DNA from 3 places in the Paenibacillus sp. EKM206P genome. Region 2 is predicted to be linked to each of the others. Evidence: riboswitches for the same ligand, from Rfam matches in the RefSeq annotation. Region 2 holds a riboswitch; each other region holds the start of a gene.
The links. A riboswitch is a leader RNA that binds a small molecule or an ion and turns the genes downstream of it on or off. The one in region 2 is predicted to bind glycine.

Region 1: another riboswitch for glycine. It lies ahead of G9G53_RS15385 (alanine/glycine:cation symporter family protein); the one in region 2 lies ahead of gcvT (glycine cleavage system aminomethyltransferase GcvT).
Region 3: another riboswitch for glycine. It lies ahead of sdaAB (L-serine ammonia-lyase, iron-sulfur-dependent subunit beta); the one in region 2 lies ahead of gcvT (glycine cleavage system aminomethyltransferase GcvT).

What each region holds. Positions count from the first base shown of each region.
Region 1 covers NZ_JAAMNQ010000006.1:270,254-281,081, reverse strand. Annotated here, with positions in the region: gene G9G53_RS15395 (carbohydrate ABC transporter permease) at 1-607, shown strand, start outside; gene G9G53_RS15390 (iron-containing alcohol dehydrogenase) at 756-1,928, shown strand; gene G9G53_RS15385 (alanine/glycine:cation symporter family protein) at 1,987-3,405, opposite strand; glycine riboswitch at 3,566-3,660, opposite strand; glycine riboswitch at 3,669-3,755, opposite strand; gene G9G53_RS15380 (glycoside hydrolase family 1 protein) at 3,924-5,381, opposite strand; gene G9G53_RS15375 (LacI family DNA-binding transcriptional regulator) at 5,603-6,574, shown strand; gene licT (BglG family transcription antiterminator LicT) at 6,808-7,650, shown strand; gene G9G53_RS15365 (beta-glucoside-specific PTS transporter subunit IIABC) at 7,883-9,739, shown strand; gene G9G53_RS15360 (thioredoxin family protein) at 9,996-10,514, shown strand; gene G9G53_RS15355 (sugar phosphate nucleotidyltransferase) at 10,694-10,828, opposite strand, start outside.
Region 2 covers NZ_JAAMNQ010000010.1:130,222-141,049, forward strand. Annotated here, with positions in the region: gene G9G53_RS19160 (mannitol-1-phosphate 5-dehydrogenase) at 1-1,120, opposite strand, end outside; gene G9G53_RS19165 (PTS sugar transporter subunit IIA) at 1,117-1,551, opposite strand; gene G9G53_RS19170 (BglG family transcription antiterminator) at 1,548-3,626, opposite strand; gene G9G53_RS19175 (PTS mannitol transporter subunit IICB) at 3,708-5,186, opposite strand; gene gcvH (glycine cleavage system protein GcvH) at 5,613-6,005, opposite strand; glycine riboswitch at 6,399-6,498, shown strand; gene gcvT (glycine cleavage system aminomethyltransferase GcvT) at 6,675-7,775, shown strand; gene gcvPA (aminomethyl-transferring glycine dehydrogenase subunit GcvPA) at 7,901-9,256, shown strand; gene gcvPB (aminomethyl-transferring glycine dehydrogenase subunit GcvPB) at 9,253-10,749, shown strand.
Region 3 covers NZ_JAAMNQ010000005.1:9,392-20,219, reverse strand. Annotated here, with positions in the region: gene G9G53_RS12395 (ABC transporter ATP-binding protein) at 1-782, opposite strand, end outside; gene G9G53_RS12390 (DUF6359 domain-containing protein) at 1,111-2,715, opposite strand; glycine riboswitch at 3,053-3,168, shown strand; gene sdaAB (L-serine ammonia-lyase, iron-sulfur-dependent subunit beta) at 3,380-4,069, shown strand; gene sdaAA (L-serine ammonia-lyase, iron-sulfur-dependent, subunit alpha) at 4,059-4,958, shown strand; gene G9G53_RS12375 (Ig-like domain-containing protein) at 5,119-7,455, opposite strand; gene G9G53_RS12370 (serine hydrolase domain-containing protein) at 7,672-8,832, opposite strand; gene G9G53_RS12365 (hypothetical protein) at 8,997-9,458, opposite strand; gene G9G53_RS12360 (non-oxidative hydroxyarylic acid decarboxylases subunit D) at 9,530-9,754, opposite strand; gene G9G53_RS12355 (non-oxidative hydroxyarylic acid decarboxylases subunit C) at 9,797-10,828, opposite strand, start outside.

The DNA.
Region 1 (10,828 bases), on a different contig from region 2:
TTTTGTAGCCGGTTCTGTTACCTTATTGGTTCTGTTTTTCGATTCGCTGGCAGGTTTCGCATTCGCCAAGTTTGATTTTCCGGGCAAAAAAGTGCTATTTATCGTTCTGCTAGCTACAATGATGGTCCCTTCACAACTTTCGCTTGTCCCCTCCTTTGTCATGATGGCCACCTTTGGATGGGTAGGTACGTTCAAAGCGCTTATTATCCCGGGGATGGTAAATGCCTTCGGCATTTTCTGGATTCGTCAATATGCGGAAGAATCCATTCCAAAGGAGCTGCTGGATGCGGGGCGGATGGACGGATGCAGCTTTTTTCGGCTGTACTTGAATGTAGCACTGCCTATTCTACGTCCTGCGTTCGCTTTTCTCGGCGCGTTTACCTTTATAGGAGCCTGGAATGATTATTTATGGCCGTTAATCGTCTTAACGGATGAGCGTAAATTCACACTCCAGATTGCACTGTCACAATTAAACGGGATATACAATACGGATTATGCGATGGTCATTGCGGGCACCCTGCTTGCTGTACTGCCACTTATAATTTTATTTCTTTTCATTAGCCGCCAGTTTATTTCCGATCTTGCCGCCGGAGCGGTCAAAGATTAGATTTATTTGAATTCCCTTATTCATTTCATGTATAATAGTTAATCGTCATTTCAAATAGCTTACATGGTAAAGTTAGGTATTCAACAGGCAATCAGGTTAAGCGATTTACGATTTGAACATGAACTATGAACTGAGGGGAACTTTCCAGATGAACAAATTCACATATTATAACCCCACCAAATTAATATTTGGAGACAATCAAATTGAAGAACTGCAGCAGGAGCTGCTGAATTACGGCAAAAATATTTTACTGATATACGGAGGCGGAAGTGTCAAGCGAAATGGTCTGTATGACCAGGTATTAAACGCGTTAGAGCCGCTACATCTTAACATTCATGAATTGTCCGGCGTAGAGCCGAATCCGCGCTTGTCCACCGTTAAGAAGGGCATCGACATTTGCCGAAATGAAAACATCGACTTCTTACTTGCAGTAGGCGGCGGAAGCGTTATTGATTGCACCAAAGCCATCGCAGCAGGGGCTGAATATGACGGCGATGTGTGGGATATTATCAATAAAAAGCACATGCCTACCCAGGCTCTGCCATTCGGTACCATCCTCACACTCGCCGCTACCGGTTCAGAAATGAATCCAGATTCTGTTATCACCAACTGGGAAACAAACGAAAAATACGTATGGGGCAGCGCGGTGACGCATCCGAAATTCTCGATTCTGGACCCAAAAAACACCTTCTCTGTGCCACGTGATCAGACGGTATATGGCATGGTGGATATGATGAGCCATGTATTTGAACAGTATTTTCACAATGTTAAAAACACACCGTTGCAAGATCGTATGTGCTTTTCCGTGCTGCAAACCGTAATCGAAACTGCACCTAAGCTGTTGGAGGATTTGCACAACTACGAGCATCGCGAAACGATTTTATATGCCGGAACGATTGCTCTTAACGGAACACTGCAAATGGGCTACTTCGGGGACTGGGCTTCGCATACGATTGAACATGCATTATCTGCTGTATATGATATTCCTCATGCTGGCGGTCTGGCGATCCTATTCCCCAACTGGATGAGACATACGGTGGATCAGGATGCTGCACGCATGAAACGGCTGATGCTCAGTATGTTTGACTTAGACACCGTAGGTAAAACAGATAGAGAAATCGCCTTGGAAGGTATTGACCGTCTTAGTGCATTCTGGACAAGTCTCGGTGCCCCTTCCACCCTGGCCGATTACAATATTAATGATGAGCAATTGGAAAAAATCGCAAACATTGCAGCCCGTGAAATGGAATACGGAGGCTTCGGTAACTATAAAAAGCTTAATCAAGGAGATATTTTAGCTATTTTGCGCGCATCGTTATAACATTTAAAAAGGGAGTGTCCTCAAGCCTGTGATGGCTGAGGGCACTCCCTTTTGGAATTTATGAATTAACCGTTTGTCCCTTTTCTTCTACTTGAATAGCTGCCCCTACACTGGCACCTGCAAGAATGCCCTTTTTCTTATTAGGATACAGAGAATCCATATAGGTTCGGGTTTCTGCAACTACGATTCCCGATAAGCCAAGCAGTGCAATCAGATTCGGGAAAGCCATCATTGCGTTAAAGATATCTGCCAGCAGCCAAATGGCTTCCAACTTGATGAACGCACCTCCTGCCACAAGTGCGATGAACAAATAACGGTATGGTTTAATCCATTTGACACCCAGTAAATATTCAACACAACGTTCCCCGTAGTAATTCCAGCCCAGTATCGTTGTGAATGCAAATAAAATAAGGCTAATCGTCACGAGTTCTGCACCAGCCGGAAAGGCACTGGAAAACGCATGCTGGGTCATCAGACCTCCATCGTCATTTCCACTCCATATTCCCGTAACCAGCAACGTAAATCCCGTCAGATTACAAATAATCATCGTATCGATAAATACGCCTGTCATGGATATCAACCCTTGTTCTGCAGGCCATTTCGTCTTAGCAGCAGCTGCTGCAATTGGCGCACTTCCCAAACCGGCTTCATTAGCAAAAATACCTCTGGCAACTCCACTTCGCATCGCCAACATAATCGTCGCTCCGGCAAATCCACCCGTTGCAGATGTGGTCGAGAAGGCCCCTTGTAATACTAAAGCAATCGCATGAGGAAGCTCTCCTGCAAACTTAATGAGTACAATTAAGCAAACTACGATATAGAGCCCCGACATGAATGGAACAATCTTTGTGGATACCTTGGCAATACTTTTGAGTCCTCCAATCGTAACAACAGCAGTTAACACGGAAATAATGATCGCTGTAACTACCGTTGGCACTCCAAAGCTACTTTCCGTCGAAGAAACGATAGCCTTTACTTGCGGAAAAGTACCGATTCCAAATAGGGCTACAAGAACACCAGAAAAGGCAAACAACATCGCCAGCGGCTTGAAACGGCGGCCAAGTCCGTTTTCAATATAATACATCGGACCACCCGAAAATTGTCCGTTCCGGTCTTTAACACGGTATTTAACGGATAATAATCCTTCCGCATATTTGGTTGCCATCCCGAAAAAAGCTGCAACCAGCATCCAGAATAATGAACCGGGCCCACCCAGCTTGATCGCTGTCGCCACGCCAACAATACTTCCTGTACCTACAGTAGCTGCCAGTGCCGTACTCAATGCACCGAAGCTGCTTACATCTCCGCTACCTTCGTCCGGCGCTTTACCAATTAGCTTGAGCGCCAAAGGCAATCGAATAACCTGAAGCAGCTTCAAGCGGATCGTTAGCCACAACCCCGTGCCCATCACGAGAATAAGAAGCGGCGCTCCCCATATCCAGCTGTCAATCGTTTCTAACACATGTACCAAATTCATTTTCAACCCGCTCCTCCAACATATTAGAAAACAAAAAAGAGTCAAATCAGCTGATTCGACTCCTGGAGAGGTTAAAGGCACGAAAAAATACAACCATCTTGTGCAGGTTTCTACCTCTAATAGCTCATAAAAAAGCCTAGGGTATTCCCTGTCACAGGTTATTCGCGTCTCTGTCCTTTTGCCTGAGAGTTTAAGCAGATGTTCTCTGCGGTGCACCTTCGGCGCCCAATTAAGGGTCTCTCCAGAGTTCTGTCCGTTTACGGTCCCCGCTTGTGGCTGTAACCAGCCTAAGCACCTGAGAGTTTTGCCCCTTCGGTCGGAACCTTCGTTCCATCTCCCGCAAACATCAACCAGACATATGAAATTTTTATTCATTATACAGAAAACTTTCAGCTTATTACAAGTGAAAAGTTTGTGAAGCCCTCTGAAATATTATTATTGAGTCTATCAAAAAAGCGGGTACAGCAGATCGCATCCTTAGGATGTCCTCTGCTATACCCGCCCGAGATGATATGGAATTACAATTCTTCACCATTGGTTGCTATCACATTTTTATACCAATTAAAAGAGTCTTTTTTGGAGCGTTTGAGCGTTCCGTTACCGTCATCATCCAGATCAACGTAAATAAATCCGTAGCGCTTGGACATTTCGGAAGTAGACATGCTCACAAGGTCGATAGGGCCCCAGCTGGTGTAACCAATCAGATCAACACCGTCGGCAATCGCTTCCTTCATTTGGGCAATATGCTGACGCAAGTAATCAATGCGATATGTGTCATGCACAGAGCCATCTTCCTCCACCTTATCATATGCACCCAAGCCATTTTCCACGATGAACAGAGGCTTTTGATAGCGATCATAAAACGTATTCAGTGTAACACGCAGGCCGATCGGATCGATCTGCCATCCCCAGTCGGAGGACTGCAGATACGGATTTTTCACGCCGCCAATCAGGTTTCCTGCTGCTTTCTCGCCTTCTGGACCTGCCGATACGGTCAAGGTCATGTAGTAGCTAAATGAGATAAAATCAACTGTATTATTTTTCAAAATTTCGTCATCGCCGGGTTCTGTCTGGATCACAATATTATTTTCTTCAAAATAACGATTCATATAGTTGGAATATTCCCCACGGGCATGCACATCCGTAAAGAATAGGTTCATCTGATTTTCATGCTGGGCTTTCAGTATATCCGCTGGGTTACACGTATGTGGATAGCTTTCTATACGTGCCAACATACAGCCGATCTGAGCACCCGGGATGATCTCATGTCCCCGTTTGGTTGCCAGTGCACTAGCTACAAATTGATGATGCAATGCTTGATATATCGCTTGCTGTTTGTTTTCTACACGGTCAATAACCACACCGCCACCGGTGAACGGACTCATGGTCATTACATTGATTTCATTAAAGGTCAGCCAGTATTTTACTTTATCCTTATAGCGTGTAAACACCGTTTCGGCATAATTGACGTAATGCTGTATGACTTCACGACCCAGCCAGCCATTATACTTCTGAGTCAGACCTAGCGGTGTTTCATAATGTGACAATGTTACCAAGGGCTCAATATTATATTTGCGCAGCTCATCAAATACATTGTCGTAGAATTGCAATCCTGCTTCATTCGGCTCGTGATCATAGCCATTCGGGAAAATCCGCGACCAGTGGATGGACATACGAAATACTTTAAAGCCCATTTCAGCGAACAATGCAATATCTTCTTTGTAGTGGTGGTAAAAGTCCACACCTTCACGTTTTGGGAAACGGGCATTGACTTTGCCTGCCAAAATGTCTTCGAGTCGCTCGGACGAAATCTCTATAGCGTGATCGTTCTTACGTTCCGCTTTGGGTACATAAGCAATCATGTCTGCGCTGGACAAGCCTTTTCCATCTACGTCAAAAGCACCTTCCAATTGGTTGGCTGCAGTTGCCCCGCCCCACAAGAAGTTTTTCGGAAATCCTTTTAGCATCTTCGTCATGGTATAAAGACCTCTTTCCGTATATAAGATTTTCACTTTGGCCTAAGTAATCCCATCAAATGCTGCAAATGTGAATCCATACCTACCATACCTAACGGTAACCGTTCTCCTTTGAAATGCATTGACAGATGCTTTAAAATAGACGTAATGCCCTCATAAGCATCCTAATCGTTGTAACGCGTTTCATGTCAAGTATTTTTTCTTATGTGAGGAGAAGCACCATGTCGAATCTTGATCAAATTGCAAAACTGGCGGGCTTTTCCAAGGCTACGGTATCCAGAGTATTAAATCAGTCCCCCCATGTAAGCCAAGAAACCAGATCTAAAATATTGAAAATCATGCAGGAGTTGGATTACGTTCCTAATCGGAATGCCATTTCTCTATCCAAGGGTCAAACGCTTCAGATTGGCATCATCACTTCAACGATCAATGAAATTGTTCTCGCTTTTCTGGACAGTTTTGTGGAAGTAGCAGGCCAGTATGAATTTCAAACCATTATTTATACTTCGGGAGAAGACAAAAAGAAAGAGCTTCAAGCTTTTGAAGATTTAAAAAGAAAAAGAGTCGACGCGCTGGTCATCATTTCCTGCGTGAATGACACTGATTTTTTGAGTACCTATTGTAAATATGGCCCGATCGTGGCCTGGCAACGAATGGAGCATACCGATATTCGCTCCGTGGCAATGGATCAATATGAAGGTTACATGCTAGCACTAAAGCATTTGATACAAAAAGGCTATACCCGTATAGCCAATGCTTTTGGTCGTCCAAGCAGCATCAATACCCATAGCAGACAACGAGCCTATGAACAGATCATGAGTGAGCACAATCTGCCAGTGTTGCAACACTGGAATCACTCTTCAATTTATAATATCCGTGATGGCGAACAGGTCGTACGGGATTTGTTACAGCATCGGGGGGAATTCCCAGAGGCTATTTTATGTGCTAACGATTATGTAGCTGTGGGCATTCTCTGCGAAGCACGCAGACAACGGCTGAACGTACCGGGAGATCTGGCGATTGTTGGGTTTGATAACACGGAGCTGTCGCATACGTTGGGGATTACAACGATTCAAAATCCTATCATGGCTCAAGCACAAAATGCTTTTTTCATGCTTTCCCCCCAGCTGATTGGACGCCAAATGGAGCTTCATTCGCTAGAGTACAGCCTCATTGAACGTACGACCACATAAGGTAACGCTTTACTTGCAAATTAGGCAAAAGGGTCTTGATATAAAATGTTTTTTGTCGAAACAGAATAAAAAATGTTGAAATCGCTTTTTTTTGTGCTACAATAGCACTATATCGAAGGATTGTGACCGGTGATGCGGGCAATGCCTGAGTTCAATTGAGTACTATTGCTAACAATAGTATTGAATTGTGCTTAGGCATTTTTTATTGGTAAAGGATGGGAGGGGGAACTTCAATGATTATTGAGAAGGTGCTCAATAACAACGTCCTATTGACTAAAAACGATAAAGGCAAAGAGGTCATCGTGATGGGAAGAGGTATTTCCTTCAAAAAGGTGGCTGGCGATCAAGTCGATGATGATAAAATAGATAAGATTTTCATGTTAAATGAAAACGAGTTCACGGCCAAACTAACCGAGCTGCTGAACGATATTCCTGTATCTCATCTGGAGGTCGTGAATGAAATCGTAACCCATGCAACAGAAGTGTTGGATACGGAGTTAAGCGATAATATTTATTTAACGTTGACCGACCATATTCATTTTGCCATACAACGGCAAGAAAAAGGACTGGCACTCCAAAACGCGATGCTGTATGAAATTAAACGCTTTTACAAAAAAGAATTTGCAGTTGGACTGGATGCTCTCCAAAAAATTGAAAATACGCTCGGAGTAAAATTGGGCGAAGATGAAGCGGGATTTATTGCATTGCATATGGTGAATGCACGGATTGACGGTAACGAAATGAAATCTACACTGAAAATGACCGAGATTGTCCAACATATATTGAACATTATTACGTACCATTACGGGATTGTGCTGGATGAGTCTTCTTTTAGCTATTCGAGATTTTTGACACATTTGCAATATTTTGCGATGCGAGTGATTCGTAAAGAAGTCATTCACAGTGGTGAAGAATTCTTGTACAACCAGGTGAAGCAGACGTATACCGAAGCTTTTGCTTGCGCCCAAAAGATCAATGAGTATCTGGAAAAAACATACGATCAATATTTAAGCAAGGATGAATACGTATATCTAACTATCCATATTCATCGGGTAACTGAGCGTAATAACATATAAGACTAACAACTTCATACCCCTCATCGTTCATGGATTGTGACTGGTAAGGCAGGCAAAACCTAAACTGATGGTGAAATCGACGTTCCCTTATAGGAAGAGTGCGCAGTTTTCACCACGAGTTTAGGTTTTTCTTGTTTACAAGGTTAAAAAGATGCATGCCGGCGCATCTTAGCAACAAATGTAAACGGTAAACCCTATCAGTAGCAAGAATAACCCATAAGGAGTTCTAAATATGAGTGATAAAGAACTATCTAAAAAAATAGTGACTCTCGTTGGCGGCGAAGAGAATGTCAATTCCGTATTCCATTGCGCTACACGCTTGAGATTTAAATTAAAAGATCGCACAAAAGCAGACAAAGCTGCACTGGAAGCAACACCTGGTGTCATTACAGTGGTGGAAAGCAGCGGCCAGTTCCAAGTGGTCATCGGCAACAATGTAGGTCAAGTATTTGAGCATATGATGGCAGAAACGAATTTGCAGGATGCAGACAATCCTAATGCCAAAAAGGAAGAATCTTCCGAAAAAACAAATGTTCTCGGCAAAGCGGTCGATATCATTTCCAGCATTTTCTCACCTCTCTTGGGTGCTCTTGCCGGAGCAGGTTTGCTCAAAGGGATTATGGCCTTAATTGCGTCGCTTCATTGGATTGATACTACAAGCGGTACGTATCTCATTTTGAACGCCGCTTCGGACAGCGTATTTTATTTCTTGCCTATATTCCTGGCTATTACTTCGTCCCGTAAATTTAAGACAAATGCCTTTGTATCGGTCGCAGTTGCTGGAGCACTCGTGTACCCGGATGTTATTGCAGCGGTGGACCATCCGGCAAAACTGGCTTTTCTCGGGATTCCAATCATTCTGATAAAATACAGTTCCAGCGTAATCCCAATTATTCTCGCGGTATGGGTACAGTCCTATGTGGAACGTTGGTTTAATTCCTTTGTTCATCAATCGGTTAAAAACATTATCGTCCCTATGCTATCACTGCTAGTTGTTGTTCCGTTGACGTTTTTGGCCTTTGGTCCAGTCGGTAACCTGATCAGTCAAGGCTTGGCGAACGGTTTTACATGGGTATACAATTTAAGCCCATTGATCGCCGGAGCTGTGGCTGGTGCATTCTGGCAAGTGTTTGTTATTTTCGGTGTACATTGGGGCTTCGTTCCTATTATGCTGTCCAATATTGCTACATTGGGTTATGACACGATGCTTCCGATGCTTACAGCAGCCGTACTTTCTCAAGCCGGTGCAACACTGGGGGTATTCCTGAAATCTAGAAATACTCAAATGAAGGCTTTGGCGGGTTCCTCTACACTGGCGGCTGTATTCGGGATTACAGAACCAACGATTTATGGTGTAACTTTGAAATTGAAAAAGCCTTTTATTTATGCTTGCATATCCGGTGGTATTGGTGGCGCTATTATCGCTTCTGGCGGAGCGACTGCAAAATCCTTCTCCCTACCTAGTTTACTGGCGCTGCCAACTTATTTTGGAACTGGATTCTTGTGGGTAGTCATCGGTTTGCTCGTTGCCTTTGTACTCGCAGTTGTGTTGGTTATGATTTTGGGCTTTGATGATCCAAAAGAAGAAACTGCAAAAACAGAAGCTGCGCCTATAAAGAAAGAAGTGACAATCGAGAAAGAAATTCTCGTAAGCCCACTGCAAGGTAAAGTATTGCCTTTGGAACAATCTTCTGATGTTGCTTTTGCTTCAGGTGCTATGGGGAAAGGAATCCTTATTGATCCTACAGAGGGTGTGCTGACATCTCCTGTCAATGGAACGATTACGACCGTATTCCCAACCGGACATGCCATCGGTATTACTTCCAATGACGGAGCAGAAATTCTGATTCACGTTGGTGTGAATACAGTGAAGCTGAAAGGACAATTCCTTGACAAGCGCGTCAAAGAGGGTGATGTAGTGAAGCAAGGGCAATTGTTGCTCGAATTTGATATCGAACAAATTAAGGCGGCAGGCTATACAACGACTACGCCGATTATCGTAACAAATTCCGCTCAATACCTGGACGTATTGAACACAATGGAAACTGAAGTGAAGCGTGAGGATTACTTGTTGACTGTTGTGGTCTAACATTTAATTATCAGACTAGGGCATTTTGCATAAATCCCAGGAGCGTTTTCAAATCAGCAGTATATAGATCGAAATGCTTTAATTCGTCTATATACTGTACTTACAAGCGTTGGGAATCGAATTATGCAAAATGCTGACTAAAGAAGCTTTCCCTACGGGAAAGCTTCTTTTTTATACATAATGAGACAAGTGTTACAGTGAAAAACGAAAAAATCATTTATTGTAAGTTTGAGATTGTAAAAAAAGGAGGGTTTCTGTGAAAAAAGGATATATCGCCGGGTTAAGTGTCATTGTATTGCTTCTCATTGGTATCGCTATTTCAGCTGTAGTTAAATTTCAAGATCTGGAGCAGGTTGTTCAGCAGAAAGATAAAGAGATCCAAGCAAGCAAAAGCAATTATCCCGAAATATATGACCACTTGAATGCGGTTACACTAGATGGTTTTAAGCGTTTGATTCAGCAGGATCAAAGTGTGTTTGTCTATGTCGGCAGACCGAGTTGTGGCGATTGCAATCGGTTTGAGCCTAACTTTAACAAGATGATCGAACAGTATAATCTAGGCTCTAAAATTACTTTTTTGAACGTTCACAAAATCCATAAGGACAAGCCTCAATGGAATAAATTCAAAGAGGATTACAACGTTAAATACACCCCCACTATTGCAGAATTCAGAAACGGCAAGCTGGTTGATAAAATAGAATGGACGCCCAAAAGAGACCTCAGTACGGACGCTGTAAAAGAGTGGCTGACTTCCAAGAAAATTATTATTTTATAAGTCTCTTTTCTATTCAATTCATTACAAACACAGAGAACTGTTTATGCAAAAAAAAGGTATTCATTCGTATAACGCATGAATACCTTTTTAGGAATGAACAGGCATCTAAGCTCTAATAAAAAATAGTTCCTACTACTCTTCACTGCCTTCTGATAAACCTCGTTCGTATCTATCAGTCCCTATATTGTAGACACTTCATGAGTATGGTCGTCAATCGAATCAGGAAATTCATAACGGATAATATCCGTTTCGGATACGATATGTCCGATTTGTGACTCAATGAATTCTAAATCTCCTTCTACTGCCCCTATAAA
Region 2 (10,828 bases):
CCAATATCTGCCGATGTAACGGGTGGTCTGCGGTTATGGAAGTATAACGCGTCAGCGCCACACCCAGCCCTTCGTTGCGGATCACCTGCTGAAGCTCGACTGCCTCGGGGTCTTCCGTAATATCAAATTTACAGGCAGCAGCCATTCCTAACGCCAGATGATCCGTCGGAATGCCATACTCCTGCGCTTGGAGCGCGGGACGTACAAGACGGTCATTGGGAGACAGCTTGCGTAATGGTGAACGTCCGACCCGAGTAACATCGTCTATTAGATTAGGGTTGCGGAAGCGATCCAAAATTTTAGAGATGTACTTCCTATGCTCCTCTTGATCCAAACCGAAGCGCTTCACAAGCACCGCTCCCGTTTCCTCCAGTGACCCTTGTATCGAATCCACCACCTTGCTATCCTTCATGGCCTCCTGAATGGTAGCATAACCTGCCGTATAACCAAGATAAGCTGCCACGCAATGTCCCGTATTTACCGTGAACAGCTTTCGTTCAATGTAAGGCTCTAGATCCTGCACGTACAGGATACCTTCGATTTCTTCATGCTCAGATGCCATTTGCGAACGATCCACCACCCACTCATAAAAAGGCTCTACCTGCACATGTAACGGGTCCTCGTGTTGCTGGATCGGCACAATCCGGTCTACGGCAGCATTTGGAAAATACACCGAAGCCTCAGCCTTGGCACGGGTCGCCTCATCCAATAGCGCAAAAACATGCTCTTTCAGTTGCGCACTACCTCCGATTGCATTTTCACAGGCAATCACATGCAGCGGCCTCGCTCCTCGCTCTACCCGCCGCTTGATGCCCTCCGCAATGCCTGCTGCAATGTGCTTGAGGATGCTGACACCTACTGCGGTCGTTACCAGATCAGCGTGGTCTACCGCATCGGCTACAGCCGCTGCATCCTTGCCGTCAATCGCCGTCACATTCATGACCAGCTCCGTATCCTTTGTATCATTGGCTAACTCTACGGTGTATTGTTTACGACGGCGTAACTCGGATACAAGGGTGTCATTGACATCTGAAAAGACAACCTCATAGCCTGCACGCGACAGAATCAATCCGATAAAGCCGCGACCGATATTTCCTGCTCCAAAGTGGACGGCTCTCATAGCTCCAGCTCACTTTCGAACAGATCTATAATTTCCTGTGGGGTCACCGCGTTGCGAAGTTTCTCCATGTTTTCTTCCTCTGCACACACCACAGCAATACTCGTCAAAATCTCCATATGATCGCCGCCTTGTGCTGCAATGCCGATTACCATGTATGCTTTTTCTTCCCCAAAATCTACGCCTTGCGGAAACTGAACGATGGAGATGCCTGTGGATTGAATAAGCGTCTTGGATTCCTTGGTGCCATGTGGAATAGCCAGCCCGTTCCCGATATAGGTGGACACGATCTCCTCGCGTTCCAGCATCTTGTCAATGTACTCACTTGAAATATGTCCTGCATCCAGCAGGATTTGTCCAGCCATACGAATCGCCTCATATTTGTCTTTGGCGGTTGCATTCATTTTTACTTTGTCTATCGTCATAATACTCACGGTAGGTTCCTCCCTGTCCCTAATTTACTGTGTAAAAATCCAGCTAGCTCACTCGATATATAATTGACAATATGATCCCTGCTACCGTGTTCCAGTAGCGTAACCATGTCTTCCTGCAAGAGTAATGCACTAATCTCGCTCAATACCTCCAAGCTTTCTCTCGGCAGCTCACGAGGTCCTAACATGAGCAGCACGCATTCTACCTGTTCGCCTGTATCCGCCAACAGCGGCTCTGCCAGCTTATACAAGGTAAGCGAAGGTTTGCGAATATAGTGGCTACGCGTATGAACTAAAGCAATGGAGGTATCAGAGATCACCTGACTACCTTGGCGCTCTCTTTCCATGAGTTGTGCAGCAACCGCAGAAGGCTCTGTAACATTCCCCCGCCCCGCCTCCAACATGCATATAGCCTCTACGGTCGCCGCCATATCCATCTCCTGATTTTCCAGCGGGTACACTTGAAATTGCTGTACAATGTGTACAATTTCATCGAGACTTTTCCGCAGACCGGTAAGCCACTCCATGTCCTGACCGGGCTGAACGACGTGTTCCTGCTGATGGTCATCAGGATGATTGAGTGTAATATGCTGGATAAATTGACGCAGGCGATCACTCTCCTCCTGCGTCAGCAGCGGGCTGATCTTAAGATAGCGATCTGGTTCAAGCGGTAGCTCTACTGTCGAAATGATCAGATCATAATCCTCCTTGGGGATCCGCGCCGCCTCGTACCATGAGGCCCTATCCACAATTTTGATCTGTGGCAGCTCTTTGGCGAGCCTTGTTGCCAGAAGTCTGGATGAACCAATGCCGCTCGTGCAGACTACGATGGCCCGCACCTCCCGCCGCAATTGTCGCAGCCGCTCCAGCGAAGCGCCGAAATGCATGACGAGAAATCCGATCTCTTCATCAGGGACTTTCATTTCTGTCATGTCCGCCGCAGCCTTTTTCACTGAGTCGAATAAGCTGCTGTAATCCTTGCGGATTTGCTGAAGGAGGGGATTACGAATCGACTTGCCTTCCTTCAAACGTTTGAATACCGGAGCCATATGGGCAATCAGTCCTTCACGCAGAACACGGTCCTCTTCCAATGGCGTGCCTGTTTCTTCCTCCACACGACGAATCAACTCATGAACCGACTCCAGCAGTACAAGATCATCGAGCGGCAGCAGCCGGGTAGAATGATCCTCGGCATCACGGAACAGCAGCCTGAAATAAGATCGTTCCGGGTCCGGAAAGTTAATATCCAGCGCCGCTGACAATTCTGCGCATATGCGTTCTACCATAGCTGTACGCAGCATGATATTCTCATCCGAATCTGTTTTTAAATAGGAGAGAAGAGGATCCATAACATACCCGAGTCGTAGACGTGCCAGCGAAACGCAAATCTGAATCAGCAACTCCATATATTTGCTTTCCACCATGTTTTCCAGCCACTTTTCATGGGGCTGCCAGAGGGCCTTTTCCACGATCAGCAAGTTCCCTCTGCCAATCATCTCCAGCAATTTGTCGGAGACACGAGTCACAGAACGAACCTCTCCCTGGCTGGAAAACAGATCAGATTCATCCAAATGTTCGAGGGCCAGCTCGGAAATCGCCCGTCTTTTGTCTATCTCCCGTCCGGTAATCTCGACACCATATCCCCGTCTGCGGACAAGCACGAGCCCTCGATCTCCGATCCAGTCTTGTAATTCGTCCAGATCATGACTGACCGTAGTTACCGTGACTTTCAGATCTGAAGCCAGCGCCAGCAGCTTGATCGGCTCCCGTGTATCCAGCAGCATGCAGAGAACCACGATCTTTCTCTCCTCAGCCGAATATTCGTCTGGATTCGTATACAGCAATTGCTTTCGCAGGCATACAAGCTGAGCTGGGTCTGCATCTATACAGATACCAATCCCTGACTTTTTCTCCAGCTTCACCTCATGAGTTGCCAGCCAATGCTCGACTGCGCCCAGTTCCCGATGAACCGTCCTTGTGCTGACATTGATCTTCGTGGCAATTTCTCCGGCTGTAACCTCTTTGGACTGCTCCAGAAGATATTCCACGATGTCACGTTGTCGTTTCGTAATATTCATAAGCGCATACCGTTCCTTCCCAAGCTCATCCCTCCAGCAGGAGACGTACACTGCATACAGTCAGCCTGACTAAGACGGGGATTAAGAATCGGATTTCAGACGTTCAACCAGCGCTTCGTATTCAGGACTCTTCAAAAAATTGTCAATGGAAATGTGCTCAGCTTTCGGAGCTACTGTTTTAGCCCGGTCTGTCAACGTTTTTTGCGTAATGACAATATCCGCATCCTGTGGAATTTCACTGATTGCCGTATTCGTAACTGTTACGTCTACGCCCGCCTGCTTCATTTTTTTGCGTAAAATCGAGGCACCCATCGCGCTTGAACCCATACCTGCATCACAGGAAAAGACAATCTTGTTCACTTCGGATTTATCCTTGAGCGTTCGATCTGTGGCAATCTCGGCAGCACGATCAGCTTCGTGGTTATCTTCCATTACAGTGGCATTAGCACTTGCACTCTTGCTTTGATTTTTCATATCTTTCAGACGGGATGCAGCTTCCTCCAGCCCCTCTTCTTGTTGCTTACCAGTCTTGAGTAACACTGCGGCAACAGCAAAGGATACGACCGCAGCAGCGATCACCCCGCTTAGCATTGGCAAATATCCGCCTTTTGGTGTCATTAGAAAATAGGCGATAATGCTGCCCGGTGAAGGAGCAGCAACCAGTCCGGCACCTGTCAACATGAAACAGAAGGTTCCCACAACGCCCCCAGCTATAGCTGCAAGAATCAGAATCGGCTTCATCAAAATGTAAGGGAAATAAATTTCATGAATCCCGCCGAAAAAATGAATGATGACCGCTCCAGGAGCCGACGACTTCGCAGAGCCTTTACCGAACAGGCAGTAGGCCAGCAAAATACCGAGCCCCGGCCCAGGGTTGGATTCCAGCATGAACAGTACGGATTTCCCTGTTCTTGCAGCTTCCTCCAACGCAATCGGACTTAATACTCCGTGATTCAGCGCGTTGTTTAAAAACAATACTTTTCCGGGCTCAATAATGAGGTTGACAAGCGGCAATAGCCCTGCGTTCACGAGGAACTGTACCCCTGCCGACAATACTTGACTGATCATTTGTACAACTGGGCCGATCGCCACATGGGCAAGCAGTGCTAGAATGGCACCGATAATCCCGGCCGAGAAATTATTGACCAGCATTTCAAAGCCTGATCTGACTTTGCCTTCAATGGCCTTGTCGAACTTCTTCAATATCCATGCAGCCAGCGGACCAGCTACCATCGCGCCCAGGAACATCGGGATATCGGCCCCCACAATGACCCCCATCGTCATAATGGCACCGATCACACCTCCACGCTGTCCGTGAATCATCGTGCCCCCTGTGTAACCGATCAGCAGCGGCAGTAAATAATTTTTCATTGGATCAACCAGTTGTGCAAAACCCTCGTTCGGGAACCATCCGGTCGGAATAAAGAGTGCTGTAATCAATCCCCATGCAATAAAGGCTCCCATATTGGGCATAACCATTCCGCTAAGAAAACGGCCAAAACGCTGTACGGCGACACGAGTGCCTCCTTTTGAACTTGGCTTTGTGTCCAATGTGCTCATATTCAAATCCTCCTTGTAGGTAAGCATCACTACCTTTTCTTAAAATTCATACTAAATGACAGCGCTATCTTCATCAACGAAATGAAAACGTACTTTCGTCATGAACGTTGATGACAACATTTAAATTTAAATTATCCAGGAAGATATTATACCTGCATAATTCTTCTTAATATGACCTGTAGCTATAGAAATTAGTCGAAAAACCGCGCTGGATTATGTATGATTCCTATATGGGGACAACCCACTATATCAGAACAACACACGTAATTACGTTTTCAAAAAAAGACAATAAAATAGCCGCTACGTCAAATCATAGCGACTATTTTATACAAAAATCGAGCAAACTAACGATGCTCTTATTCAATTAAAAATCAATATAAAATTCCGAATAACACGCTATTATTTCATGCTGCATTGCTCTATTTATTACTCCGAAATCAACTGCTCATACTGATCCGCCGACAGTAGTTTGCCCAATGCTTCCTCCACATCTTTATCCATCTCTACTTCGACCATCCAACCTTTGTCATAAGGAGATTCATTCACTAGCTCAGGTGTACCTTCCAGCGCTTCATTCACTTTTAATATGGTTCCCGTCACCGGAGCAAAAAGGTCGGATACCGTCTTCACCGATTCAATCGTACCGATCTCCGCTCCCTGCTCAATCGTTACTCCCGCCTCAGGTAATTCTACAAAAACAATATCACCCAGTTGATGCTGTGCAAAGTCTGTAATACCAATCCGCACCGTTCCATTCTCTGTCCGCTGAACCCACTCATGTTCGTCTGTATACCAAAGTTGCTGCTTCACTTCACCCATTCTGTTCCCCTCACTTCCATATGAATAAAATCGCATTTGCTCACCTGTATTAGACAGGTTAAGATTATGACAATAAGAACACTCATGTCAATAATACTAACAAAAATACTTCATATCACCTCCTATAGCGCTCTATATAAAAATATAATAATTTATAACAAACGCTTACATATCCTTATTTATATATTAAATGTTTTTTCTATTGTTTTTGATGACATTTTTATTGACATTTTGAATGAATTTGCGTATTAATGGGTTATAGCAAATACTTTGGGAAACACCCCGACAACTGCAAACGCGGATGAACGCAGAGGGAGAGACTGCCAAAAAGATTCGCATAGCTGTTGCCGCTTGTGAGACAGTTGTGCACGCGAATCGGATCAAGTTGTTATCTGCAAAGCCAGGTAATATACTGCTGATCCCGAAGGTAGCGCCGAAGGAGTAAGCCTGCATTGCAGGTGAATCTCTCAGGCAAAAGGACCTCTGCCGGACGCATCTCTGGAGAGCATTCGCTATTGGAGCGGATCACCCAAGAGGAAACCCGGTACATACCGGGGTAACTTTCTGGTATCAAGGACAGAGCTGAAAAAAGAGTATAGACTGCTGTCTATACGTTTTTTTCGGCCTGTCTTTTTTGTTTTGCCGATCACACCGGATAGGAGTGGAAACATGACTAATTTGCGAAAAACACCGCTATATTCGTCCTACGGGACGCAGTCTGGGGTTCGTTGTATTGACTTTGGCGGCTGGGAGCTCCCCGTTCAGTTTAGCGGTATCCAAAAGGAGCATGAGGCCGTCCGGCAACGTGCGGGTTTATTCGATGTATCGCATATGGGTGAGTTTTTGGTTGAAGGCAAAGAGGCCGAAGCTTTTCTACAAAGGGTGACCACGAATGATGTCAGCCAGTTGGAACCAGGTCAGGCACAATATTCACTCCTGTGTTACCCCGATGGAGGTGTAGTAGACGACCTGCTTGTTTACTGCAAAGGACCGGAGCGCTACATGCTCGTTGTGAACGCCTCCAACATTGATAAGGATTGGGATTGGTTACTTCGTCATGTGCCTGCATCCGTTCACATGGAGAATGTGTCTGATGCAATAGCATTGCTGGCATTGCAGGGACCGGAAGCAGCACGTATTGCCGCAGCCGTGGCAGATACGGATATTACGAATCTGGCATCTTTCCACTTTCATGAGAACGTGCCATTGTTCGGAGCAAAAGCACTCGTCTCACGAACCGGATATACGGGCGAAGACGGTTTTGAATTTTATGTACCTGCTGCGGAAGCACCCGCCGTATGGGAGGGTTTGCTTCGTTCCGGTGAGTCGTATGGGCTGATTCCCGCTGGACTTGGTGCTCGGGATACACTACGCTTTGAGGCTCGGTTGCCGCTGTACGGACAGGAGCTATCTGCCACGATTTCACCACTTGAAGCCGGTCTAGGGTACTTCGTCAAGCTGAATAAAGGAGATTTTATCGGTAGAGAAGCACTGCAACGTCAGAAAGATCAAGGGATTCCTCGTAAATTGATCGGGCTGGAAATGATTGATCGCGGCATCCCACGCGCCCATTATCCGGTATTCGCAGAAGGACAACGCATCGGTGAGGTCACAACGGGGACTCAGTCGCCCACCTTGAAGCGTAATCTGGGCCTCGCCTTGGTGGACAGTCGTTTTAGCGCCCTCTCCACACCGCTGGAGGTTGAGATTCGTGGCAAACGCCTGCGTGCCGAGGTAGTGGCAGCACCCTTTTATAAACGCCCGCGCTAATCTTAAACTCTCTTCATTCCAATAAAGCAAACATGTCAGATATGAACTTCCGGGTTTTTCAGCTCACACTTTTTTATTAGCTAATTACGATTTAAAATTTTGCTTTTCGAAAGGAGCCAGAACCTATGAAGCAGCATCGTTATCTCCCTATGACTGAACAAGATCAAACCGAAATGCTGCGTGTGGTGGGTGTATCATCCATTGATGATTTATTCAGTGACATTCCAGAGGCCATTCGATATCAAGGGGAACTCCCTCTTTCTTCTCGACTCGATGAGAAAGCCTTAACCCGCCACTTGGCCGAGCTGGCTGGACACAACGCCAATACAGACACACATGCCAGCTTTCTTGGCGCAGGAATTTATGATCATCATATTCCGTCCGTCATCCAGCACATCACTTCACGCTCGGAATTCTATACAGCCTACACCCCCTATCAGCCGGAAGTAAGCCAAGGCGAGCTACAAGCCATTTTCGAATTTCAGTCGTATATTTGCGAATTGACGGGCATGGCTGTAGCTAATGCCAGCATGTACGACGGAGCGACTGCACTGGCGGAAGCGGGCTCACTGTCCGCCGCAGCTACCCGCCGTAAACAGCTTATCGTATCGAGGTCCGTCCATCCAGAGGCACGTCAGGTATTGGCAACCTATGCACGCGGATTGAATTTGGACATCGTGGAGATCGGCTGTTCGGACGGTGTAACGGATGCTGATGCGTTAGCGGCGGCCGTATCGGAACAGACCGCGGCTGTTTTGGTCCAAAGCCCCAACTTTTTCGGAGCCGTGGAAAATCTACAGCCGATGGCTGACCTCATCCATGCACACAAAGGTCTTTTGGTCGTCAGTGCCAACCCACTGGCACTTGGCTTGCTGGAGACACCCGGCAAACAGGGCGCGGATATTGTGGTAGGAGACGCGCAGCCACTTGGCATCTCCTCTTCTCTCGGCGGTCCGACCTGTGGATACTTTGCCGTTTCTCAGGCACATATGCGCCGTATCCCCGGCCGTATTGTGGGTCAGACCACTGATCGCAATGGTAAACGCGGCTTCGTGCTGACCTTGCAAGCGCGCGAACAGCATATCCGCCGCGAAAAGGCCACCTCTAACATTTGTTCCAATCAAGCGTTGCTAGCTTTATCTGCATCTGTATACTTGTCTGTTATGGGTAGACAGGGGATCAAGGAAGTAGCCGAGCTAAATTTGCATAAAAGCCGATATGCTTTAGAGCAATTGCTGAGCTTGAAGGGCGTAACTGCCTCGTTTAACGCACCGACCTTTAACGAGTTTGCCCTGAGACTGCCTGAGGGTACAGATATGAGCAGACTCCAGGCCGAGCTGCTAGCTGCTGGATTTATCGCTGGCTACGATTTGGGCCGGGACTATGAGGAACTTGCTGGTCACATGTTGATTGCCGTGACGGAGCAAAGAACCAAAGAAGAGATTGACCAATTTGTGCACACCTTGGGGGGATTGCTATGACACATACCGGACAGGATCAGAAACAAGAGCTGTTAAAGGAACACGATCAAGCGCTCATTTTTGAATTGAGCCGTCCGGGTCGCATCGCCTATTCCCTTCCCGAGTGCGACGTTCCCCGTCGCCCGGTGGCAGAGCTTTTGCCAGACTATGCGCTGCGCAGCGAACCTGCAGCATTACCCGAGGTATCCGAAGTAGACGTTATTCGGCATTATACCGCCTTGTCCCGGCGCAATTTTGGCGTGGACAATGGATTTTATCCGCTCGGCTCCTGTACGATGAAATACAATCCGAAGGTGAATGAGGATGTCGCCCGATATACAGGCTTCGCCAAAATCCATCCATATCAGCCCGAGGAGAGCATCCAGGGTGCCATGGAGTTGCTGCATACGCTCCAAAATGATTTGGCTGCGTTAACTGGCATGGATGCCGTCACGCTTCAGCCCGCCGCGGGCGCCCATGGCGAATGGACCGGGCTGATGATGATTCGCTCATACCACGAAGCACGTAGTGAGCGACGTACCAAGGTGCTCGTGCCGGATTCGTCGCACGGAACGAACCCCGCCAGTGCAACCGTCGCAGGCTTCGAAACAGTCACCCTTCCTTCCACCCCTGAGGGGCTAGTGGATCTGGATGCGCTGCGTCAAGCCGTAGGCAACGACACTGCTGCGCTCATGCTGACCAACCCGAACACGCTTGGGCTGTTCGAGAAGCAAATCACTGACATTGCTGCCATCGTGCATGACGCGGGTGGTCTGCTCTACTATGATGGGGCGAACTCCAACGCCATCATGGGGATTACCCGTCCCGGAGATATGGGCTTCGATGTAGTGCATCTCAATTTGCACAAAACGATGAGTACCCCGCACGGTGGCGGTGGCCCCGGCGCTGGACCTGTCGGCGTAAAGCAACGGCTCATCCCTTATTTGCCCAAGCCGCTTGTCGCACGGGATCCACAGGGGGTGTACCACTGGGACCGGGAACAGGGAGATTCTATTGGACGGGTTAAAGCCTTTTACGGGAACTTCGGTATTCTCGTCCGTGCCTATACTTATATCCGTAGCTACGGTCCTGATGGCTTAAAGCGTGTATCGGAATGCGCTGTACTCAATGCCAATTATATGATGCATCGGCTCGCTCCACATTTTGATCTGCCCTACCCTGGACATTGCAAACACGAATTCGTGATGTCGGGGCGAGGCTTGAAAAAATTTGGAGTGCGCACGCTTGATGTAGCCAAACGGCTGCTTGATTTCGGCTACCATCCACCTACAATTTACTTTCCGCTGAATGTAGAGGAGTGCATCATGATCGAGCCCACGGAAACGGAAAGTAAGGAAACACTTGATGCTTTTGTCGACACTATGATTCATATTGCGCGGGAAGCAGAAGAGAACCCTGAGCTGGTGCTCAATGCACCATATACTACTCCAGTCACACGATTGGACGAAACTACCGCAGCCCGCAAACCTGTACTGAATTGCTCATGCAGTTAAAACAAATTCTACTTAAAGCATGCAAAAAAGCCGGTATCTAATTAGATACCGGCTGCTGTATGTACACAGCAATTTTTTG
Region 3 (10,828 bases), on a different contig from region 2:
GGCATGGAAGCAAGCAAAGAACGCGTATACGGATGCTGTGGATGCCTGAATAATTCAAAAACATCAGCGCTCTCCACGATTTCTCCGGCATACATGACCACCACGCGGTCGGCTACTTCTGCCACAACACCAAGATCGTGCGTAATCAGGATAATACCGCTCCCAGTCTCCTGTTGAAGCTGTTTGAGCAAGTCGAGAATTTGCGATTGGATCGTTACATCGAGCGCAGTCGTCGGCTCATCTGCAATAATAAGAGAAGGTCGGCAAGCTATGGCAATCGCGATCATCACACGCTGCCGCATCCCTCCTGACAGTTCATGCGGATACTGATCATACACACGCACTGGATTCGGTATATCTACACTTTCCAGCAGCTCCAGCACACGTTCCCTTTTTTGCTTCGTAGATAGTGACGTATGATAATCGAGATTTTCCTCAATCTGCTTGCCAATGCTCATCAACGGGTTGAGTGCTGTCAACGGGTCCTGAAAGATCATGCCAATTCCCGCTCCGCGGATTTTATTCATTTGCCCTGAGGAAAGACGGTTCAAGTCCGTTCCTTTAAAAAAGACCTCCCCCTCTACACGCGTGCGTTCCATGTCATGCAGTTGCGGGATCGAAAGCGCTAACGCGCTTTTGCCACAGCCGGATTCTCCGACTACAGCCAGCACTTCATTGGGGTTGACCGTCAGATCCAGATGGTCGACTGCGGGGTGATATTGATCCTGGATGCGAAAAGATACGGATAATCCTTTAATTTCCAACACAGGTTCGGTATTCAATGCGCGCTTCCTCCATTCTCCATGGTCTTGTCCCGCTTATTCTCACCATGTTTGATGTTTAAAACCTCTCATGAACATTACATACCGTTTTTGTCGGAATAATTTGAATACATCCTATCACCAGTATATGGATATATCAATTAAGATTATGCTATCAACATCATTTAAAAAATCAATGATCCAGCAATAGTGCGGCCTTTCTGGCACAAAATGTAATGAAATAACCAACCATAGGTTAATTTTCATCACAAAAAAAGTCGTTTGATCCCTCAGCAGGGATCAAACGACTAACTAACCCAAGCTCACATTGAGCTCTTGACAATATAATTTACGAAGCCGCTCCATAGGAGCCAGACTTGAATGTTCTAGGATCGTACCATTTGTAGCCTGCTGCCGGAGCAGACCAAGGCTCAGGTTGCGGTTCCGTGGAAGCCGCTGGTTCCTCGAATGGCAGAAGCTTCGTTGGTTGATCCAGAGTCAAACCTGCCACATCGGACAATTTCGTGTAGTCCTGCTTCCATGCAAGCCATTGAACCGTTTGCACCAGGAAGGTGGAATCATCCACTTCTTTGAAGCCATCATATGTCTTCTTCGACTGTCCGTTTTCCTCACGCACATATTTCGGTGTAGCATCTTCTACAGGGGAAGAATCACCGATGAATGCTGCCTTGCCTTGGCCTACCTTGGAGATAGCGGCATAAGGTCCTTCCGCACGGCCCCCGCCGTTATAAACCCCCTGATCTACCGCATTACCCCATTTTTTCGTGCCTGAAGGGATATAAGCAATGCCTTTAGCCTTGGTAGGATCAATAATAGCCAGCGTAGATCCTGCATGCATGGCAATCGAGCGCACACCCTTGGTAATACCGAAAGATTGATCTGCGGCTACAATGTCGGTAGCATTCACATCACCGAGCGCATTGTAACGGAAACGAACGCCAAAGTTGGCCGCCAGCCAATCGGAGCTTGTTAATCCTTGCATTGCCGGTGATGCAGCTTCTTCTGCAGTCATGCCTTTGGCCGGATTAGTATAGGCTCCACGACGGTAGCCATTCATAACCTCGGAGGAATCCCAACGGTTTTTGTTACGATCTGCATTATAATGATCGGAGATGAAGAAGACGCTCCCTCCGCTATTCACGTATTGCAGCAGGGCAGCCTGCTCGGATGCCTTAAAGGCAACATTCGCTTCACCAATAATGAACACATCATATTGGCGCAACTTGTCATAGGTTATGGCCTGCTCTCCATAAGTAAAAGGAATGGGACGATTCAATGGGTCTACCGTAAAGCCTACATTACGCAATCCATTAGCAAAATCAGAGAAGGCGCCGTCAATGACCCAATCTGCTGCGCCAGCGGTCTGTGCGTGCGTATTATCGAACAGCACCTTTTTGCCTTTTCCATCCGGCAATGTAGTACCGGGTTGACCCGGGTTGCCAGGTTCAGGTTCACCAGGTTCACCAGGTTCCCCCGGCTCGCTTCCGCTCACCAGTTCAACAGCGCTTGGGCTTTTCACTCCACCAAAATTATTGTAGGCGCCAAGTGTACCCGTCACACGAATTTTGCTGCCGATCAGCTCAGGATGGCCTGACAGCCCAAATTGCCCTCTGTACGCGGATGTCAGCTGTACATCCAATAGATTAGAAGTGCTACGTTCATTAGCCTGGTCAGCAATCAGTACGTTAAAATCATTCGCAAACGGAGAAGAGAAGTTAGCCGTTTTCGATCCGGTAGCATGTCCGACGATATAACCTTCTACCGTCACCGTACCTCCACTGCTTTGGCCCTGAAGTGCTTCGGCTACTGTCAATGCTCCCTCTGCCTTGACCTGACCGAACGGAACGAAGATCCCGATCAGCAGTGATGCGATCGCTGCTAGATGCAGCATCCCTTTTAAGCGTGAACCTGTGAACCGCAAGCCTTTTACCATACGTCAATATCCCTCCTATGATTTCCATAAATGTACTTGTCCTCTATCAGATTAGCCGCCAATCTTCTAATTCCTTCCTGATTTCATCCATAATTATGTAAACTTTAATCTTTTTTATTGGAAATGCACCTGTTTCAGGATTTTGCAAAATTCGATTCCAATCGCTCCAAAGCGCGATATCTAGACGAACTAGGCCATTTCGATCTATATATTGTTCATTGGAAGTCGCTTATTGGTTTTTTGCAAAATCCTCGTTTATGTAAAAATTGAACCCTGTGATTGACACCGAGCACGTCATACATTACGCTAAGAAAGACATGTAGAACGGTATACGCGAATGAAGATGACGGGAGAGTCTGTCCAGGGGGCTTACACTCTGGCGGCACCGAAGGAGCAAGACGCCAGCACCCGGCTGGCGGATAATCTCTCAGGTCCATGTATCGTCATCTGACGCAACTCTGGAGAGAGCGCAAGCCACCCAAGGGGTAAGGCGGTAAGAACACCGCACGAAACTCTCAGGTAACGAGGACAGAGATAAGGGAAACTTCCTTATCCTGTCCTTTTTTGTGCTCACATTGTGCGTCAGCATTAGGAACCGTCATAACCGCGCAAAGACGCGGAAATACCATATAGTATGGTATTAGAACATACAGGGGGCCACACCATGCGTTTCAAAGATGTATTTTCTATTATCGGCCCGGCCATGACCGGACCTTCCAGTTCACACACCGCAGGCGCGGTGCGACTCGCACGCGTTGCCCGGCACTGGCTCGGGGCGCAGCCTGACCGTGCCCGTATGACACTGTACGGCTCCTTTGCCGACACGTATAAAGGACACGGTACAGATCTGGCGCTCATCGCAGGACTGCTTAATTACGATACGGACGATCACCGGATTCCCGATGCCGAGCAATGGGCCGAGCAAGCCGGGATGACCGTGGAATTCGCCGTCAGTGGACTCCCCGCTCCTCATCCGAACACCGTCCGTTTCGAGTTGTGGAAGGGCGAGGATCAGCGCACACTGCTGGGCTCCTCCATTGGCGGCGGCAGCATCCATGTCCAGCAACTCAACGAATTCCGGGTCAATCTGACCGGGGAGCTGCCTACGCTGGTGCTTCTCCACTCGGATAAGCCCGGTACATTGGGCGCAATAACTTCAGCGCTGGGCGCGGCCCACATTAACATTGCCTATATGCACGTAGATCGCAAAGGCCGGGATGGTGAAGCACTCACCGCCATTGAAACGGACAGTTCTGCTCCAGCTGAACTGATTGCGGAACTGCGTTCTTTACCTCATATGTATGAAATTAAGATGATTAATTTGAAAAAAGGAGCTGAATCCGATGCGGTTTAGCCATCTGCATGAGATCAGCGCTTTATGCGCTGAAGAATCCACCACGATTGGCCGCTTGATGATTCAAGAGCAGGTACAAGAAACGAATACAACGGAGGAAGAAATCTTTCGCCAAATGTCTGATTATTATGAAATCATGAAGGAAGCCGTTCATCGCGGTCAGACACAAGACACCGTATCCCGCAGTGGATTGACGGGCGGCGACGGCAAGCGCCTGGCCGAGTATCTGCGGTCAGGGGAGACCTGCTCCGGTGATGCCTCCGCGCTCGCCATGGCTTATGCCCTCTCCGTGTCGGAGGTTAATGCATCCATGGGTCGCATTGTCGCCACTCCTACCGCAGGCTCATGTGGGGTTATCCCTGGTGTGTTCATCAGTGCGCAGGAACGGTTCGGCTGGGATGATGAGCATATGGTGAACGGCCTATTCGCCGCTGGAGCCATTGGCTACGTGATCGCCAACAACTCCTTCATTTCTGGCGCGGAGGGAGGCTGTCAGGCTGAGATTGGCTCAGCTATCGGGATGGCCGCTGGCGCTATGGTCGAGCTACGCGGTGGTACACCTGAACAGGCTGTTCACGCCGTAGGCCTCGCTCTTAAGAACACGCTCGGCCTAATCTGCGACCCCGTCGCCGGACTCGTGGAGATTCCGTGCATCGTGCGCAACGGCCTGGGAGCCGTGACTGCGCTTGCCGCAGCGGACATGGCTTTGGCGGGTGTGCGCAGCGCTATTCCGTCTGACGAAGTCATTGACGTGATGCTTGAAGTCGGCAGCGCGATGCCGTCGAAGCACCGCGAGACCGCCAAAGGCGGCTTGGCTCAGACGCCGACTGGCAAGCGTTTGACCGAATCACTTACACGCAACGCATCAATCAAGAAGAATAAGTCGTAATTTCTAAGCTTTAAACCAATTACTTTTCCTCTATAAAACAAGGCGACTACCTCTCCCCTACATTGTCCTAGGGAAAGAGAATTCGCCCTTATAAAGAAAAGAGCAAGCATATCGTCGCTGGACGTATGCTTGCTCTTTTTCTTTTTAGTCGGGTTACAGATTACTGAACGGTTACCTGTATCTTCGTCATTTTACCTGCATATTTCACAGTAATTACTGCTTTGCCCTTGCCCTGTGCCTTAATGTTACCGTCTTTGACGGTCGCCACAATAATTCTGGACGAGGACCAGACAGCCGGTTTGGAAACATCCTTCTCCGACTCATCCTTATACGTGGCTGTAGCCGTAACCTTAGCCAGCTGTCCTGCCTTCAAATTCAAGGCGACTTCGTCTGTTTGCAAATATTTAAGCGTATCAACATCTACAGGTACGCTGATGATCTTCCCGCCGAACTTCGCCTGAATGTTAGCTTTACCGTAGCTGACCGCGGTAACCTGACCCTTTTTAACAGTGGCTACCTTATAATTGGACGTTTTCCATTCAGCTTGGGTTGTAACATCCTTTTCTTTACCATCGCTCGATTTAACCACAATCGCGATGGTTTTTTGATCTCCAGATTTGAGCGATAGCGCGATTGCATCCGCTTCAATCTTTTGCGCTACGTCCACTTCTACCGTAAACGTAATGTTTTGCTTGCCATATGAAGCAGTCACAGTTGCCTTACCACTACCATTCGCTTTGATCAAACCTTCGCTAACTTCAACCACTTTTACATTGCTAGTTGTCCAGGTGGCATCCTTGGTTACATCTGTTTTTGTACCACCACTCTTAACTCCTGTTACTTTCAGCTGCTTCGTTTCCTGAGCACCAAGCGCAATTACACGCGAGTCTGTTTCCAGACGGTCTACAAGGCCCACTTGTACGTTAATTGTTAGTTTTTTGCCATTATAGGTCGCTGTAATAACCGCTTTACCAGCAGATTTACCCGTAATCGTTCCTTTGGACACAGAGGCAATATCTTCCGCGCTTGAAGCCCATTCTGCATCCTGTGTTACATCTTCCTTACGCCCATCCGCATAAGTAGCCGTCAAAGTTGCAGTATAGTCCTCATTAATATCAATTGTTGCCGTTTTGGAGGACAGAGACAGATCCCCGGGTACATTTACGGATACCGTAGCTGTAGCTGTTTTGCCGCCATAAGAAGCGGTGATGGTAGCCTCACCTGTTTTATAACCTGTGACTTCCCCCGCGCTGACAAAAGCGATATCTTCATTGCTGGACTTCCACTCTGCCTTACTTGTGATATCTTCTTCCGTACCTGTTACGTACGTTGCGGTCAGCTTGAGCTTTTTGGATTCCTTGGCATTCAAGCTCAGCTTGTCCTCGCTCAAATCCAGAAATCTAGAGGTTTCGACATCTGTCTTGATCGAAACGGTCTTATCTCCATACTTAGCGGTCACCGTTGCCGAACCCGCACCGATGGCCATAATCGTTCCTTTATTCACCGTTGCAATTTTTTCATCGCTTGATGCCCAAGTAGCTTTATCCGTGATATCCGTTACTGTTCCATCCGGGTAAACAGCAGAAACCTGTATTTTTTTAGATTCATCCAAACGGAGAAAAATATTGGATTCGCTGGCTTTCAGCTTATTCGTTTGATCGACATCCACCGAAATCGTAGCGGACATCGTGCCATATTTACCTGTAATTGTCGCCTTTCCCGCGCTATAGCCGGTAATGGTGCCTTTCAGTACATCCGCCACAGCTGCATTGCTGGAGCTCCACTCAGCGGACTCTGTCACGTCCTGTACCGATCCATCCGGGAACGTCGCTGAAAGTTTAACCTTCTCAGTATCCTTCAGCAAAAGAGAAACCTCTGATGAACTGACATCAAGACGTTTAACTTGCTCTACCTGTACAGCAATGGTTACGGTCTGCTGACCATATACGGCCTTAATATTGGCTGTACCTGCTCCCTGAGCGGTAACCAAACCGTTAACTACAGTTGCAATCTTTTGATTATCCGAGGTCCAAGTAGCATCACCCGAAACCTGAGCTGTTGTATTATCACTGTATGTCGCTGTCAAATCAACCTGTCCTGTACCGCTTGAACGCAAGTTCAGGCTTTGTACACTAGATGTCAGCGCCTTAACCTTTTTCGTTACATGTACCTGAACCGATTGTACCTTATCTTTATAGGTCGCAACCACGGTGGCTTCCCCTTCAGCCTTGGCCGAAACTGTACCATTATACACAGTAGCAATAGCTGTGTTATCACTTTTCCAATCCGTGCTTACGGTTACATTTGAGGTTGTCCCATCACTAAAAACAGCCGTAGCCGTCAATGCAGCTGTATCCCCCTGTTGCAAAGTTACCTCGTTAGACGAAAGGACAATCTTGGAAAGCACTGCTTCTGCTGCAGATGCAAACCCTGCATATGATGTAAAACTTGAAATCAGGATGACCAACGCCAGAAAACCGGACCATCTATTCTTCAAAATCTAATTCCCTCCCATTTCAAAACTTAAATTAAGGATTTCGCAAAATCCTTATACCTACGTTTTATGTCGTCATATGGAAAAGAATAGTTTAGGCTTCAAGGGAAATTTGGTCCTTATTAACTAGATCATTTCTGATAAAGATTTAGACATTACAATTTGTGTATCTTCAGGGCCATAGTGAAGAGTTTTCACAACAGATCCACAATCCCGCATTTATAAACAGCTATAAGCTGCCGCGCGAACTCTCAAATGATGGTACTCTTCCATATTGGGATCGAGCTGATGCATATATACGACGGAGAATTGTTCGCTCGGATCTATAGAAACCCAGGTGCCTGCCATTCCCGTCCAGCCAAATTCTCCAATCGAGCTGTTTGCATGCCCAACCGCTTTATCCATTAACGTGCGCACACCAAGTCCATAGCCATAACCTGTATGGTATGAATTGGTGAAATCCGATAGTTGAGCTGTATTCAGATGATTGGTGCGCATTAAATCAATGGTTTTTCTCCCCAATAAGTTCACACCGTTTACCGTGCCGCCATTTGACATCATTTGTGCAAATGTGAGGTAATCTTTGACTGTCGAATATAAACCTGCGCCTCCGCCTTCATATATAGCATCTGGCTGATGATATTCATCCAGGAAACCCTCCATTTTTTCAAGTTTTCCGGCGTCTTTCCGTTGATACATGGAGGCCATCCGCGATTCAATATCTCCACGATAACGGTAACCTGTATTGTTCATTCCAAGTGGATCAAAGATTTCATCCTTTAAAAATTGTCCTACTGATTTACCTGAAATCACTTCAATAAGGCCTGCAACAAAATCATGTCCATATCCGTATAACCAGCGTGTTCCGGGCTCAAACGCAAGTGGAACTTCAGAAAGCGCTTCAATTTCTGTGCGTAGGTCATATTTCCCCTGCTTTTCCTTTAATCCTGCAATGGCCTTCTGCATAGCTTTTCCTGTTTCTGAAGAATCGGAAGCGTAAGGAAGACCCATACTCATATTGAATATATGCTTAATTAAAATGGGATTCTCTGCCTTATCCACGTAGGTGTATCCGTTAGGAGCGGTTTTGAATACATGCGCATTACGATATTCGGGAAAATATTCATACAAGGGTTCATTCAACAAAAATTGCCCACGTTCGTACAGCATAAGTGCAGCCGCACAGACAACAACCTTTGTCATGGAAAACAAGCGATACACTGTATCCTCAGTGATTGGCTTTCCGGCTTCCAGATCAGCATATCCATGATACCCTTCATACAACACTTCACCATTCTGGGCAATGGCACAACCGCAACCTGCCGGCCCATTTACTATAAATTGTTGCAATAGCTGATCTACCTTGTCAAAACGAGACATATTCATCCCTCCTATTTTTCCTTCAAAAGAAACAAGCTTCCCCTCGCGCTCTAATTCTTGTTCCAACAAGTTCAGCGTGATTTCTTGTAAGCGCTTATTCCCTCGCATTTATTTTAACGGTAAACTTGGTAAATACATAGATTATTTATCATAATCAGATGGCTTTACATTAACAGCTCAGCCACCGTTTCCTTCCAGCGATGAATCACCGATTCCGGTTCCTTGAGACGAACCGTGACACCTGTCAAAATATCCGCATATTGGGCCGAATCCTCTCTGGCTGCAAAAACATGAGCCGCAAATCGCTCACGTACATGCTTGGCTCCGGGCAAAGCAGGCAGATGTTCCAGTGACAACCGCACATAATGCGCCTTCCCCCCGGTAAACACCGCAAGCGTCGCCTTCCCAGTGCGGATCATGTTGCCCGTCGTGGTTGTACCCGGCCATAGGGCCAGACGCAAATTCCCCTCGTCCAGCGCTACAACTTCGCCCACACTAATCATCGCTATGTGCGGCCACTGATCTTCCGTGACCGTCAGCAGCATCATGGCTTCATGCTGCTTGTTCTCCAATGCCTTGCCGTCCAGTAGCGTGAACAGTTCCTTACCGATCCTTGGTGTCTGCATGAAGTATAATCCCCTTTACTTTTGGCCTATAACTTCAAAGTACCATAATTTACGGCTACTTACGAACGACCCTATAACCGCTCTGGAATAGGAGGAACATGAGCAGCATTCGGAATATCTTTGGGGTTTACCTTGAACGCCGATTTATACTTTGCTGGATCCGTAATGCTATCCGGTTCTGAGGTTCGCCATGTGAACAGGCATACAGGGCACAACAAAACCTCCCAGGCATCTTTAACCGGCGAATGGGAAACAACTTCTGAACGATTGGACTCACAACGGGGACAAATATGCATCTGTCAGCACTCCTTTAATCTTTCTTTGTTTTTTAAAAATATTTAGCGAAGCATTTGGCTCAACTTTTTCTCCCATTCCGCTACACCCAGCGGGGAATCGAGCGGCTGCGAGTAATGGCCTCTAATATCCGGTGCTACAGGTGTCGTCGCATCCAGTATCATTTTGTGCGTCATACCTGCCGGATCAGAGCCGGGGTCAAGCGGTAAAATAGACAAGCCAGGAACAATGACAGCATCATGCTTTGGATGAAGCTTGGTGGATAAAGCCCACATGACTTGCGGCAGATTGAACGGATCGACCCCCTCGTCCACCACAATCACCAGCTTGCAATACCCCAATCCATGCGGAGTCGTTAACGCACGCATTCCCACAGCCTTCGCAAAGCCGCCATACCGGGTTTTCGTGGAAATAATAGCAACCAGCCCATGCGTATACATAGCATTAACGGCTACGATTTCATTAGGAAAAGCATCCTTAAGCTGCTGAAACAACGGTACACTTGTATTCACACCGATCATATAATCCGTTTCCGTCCAAGGCATCCCGATGTACAGATGCTCAAAGATAGGCTGTTTGCGGTGATATACACGATTAATCTGGATGACTGGCATCGCGCGACCGCCGGAATAGTGACCTGTGAATTCACCGAATGGACCTTCATACTCACGTTCACCTGCCAACACTTCGCCCTCCAAAATGACCTCGGCTCCCCAAGGCAGATCCAGATCTGCGTCCTTCGCTTTGACCACACGATAAGGCTCACCCTGAATGGCCCCAGCCATCTCATATTCGGATTGATCGTACAGCAGCGGTGTAGAAGCAGCCGTTGTAATCACAGGCTCACATCCGAGGGCAATAGCCACCTTCAGATTTTCGCCGCGTTCCTCAGCCTGACGGATATGGATCGCAATATCATGCTGTGGTACAGGCTGGATGCCCAAACGGTTCTTGCCTTTCACCTGCATCCGGTACAAGCCGACATTTTGCTTACCGTAGGTGTCCGGGTCATCCAGATCGCGTGAAACTAAAATCGCTTTGTCCAGATAAAATCCTCCGTCCCCCTGGTTCAAACG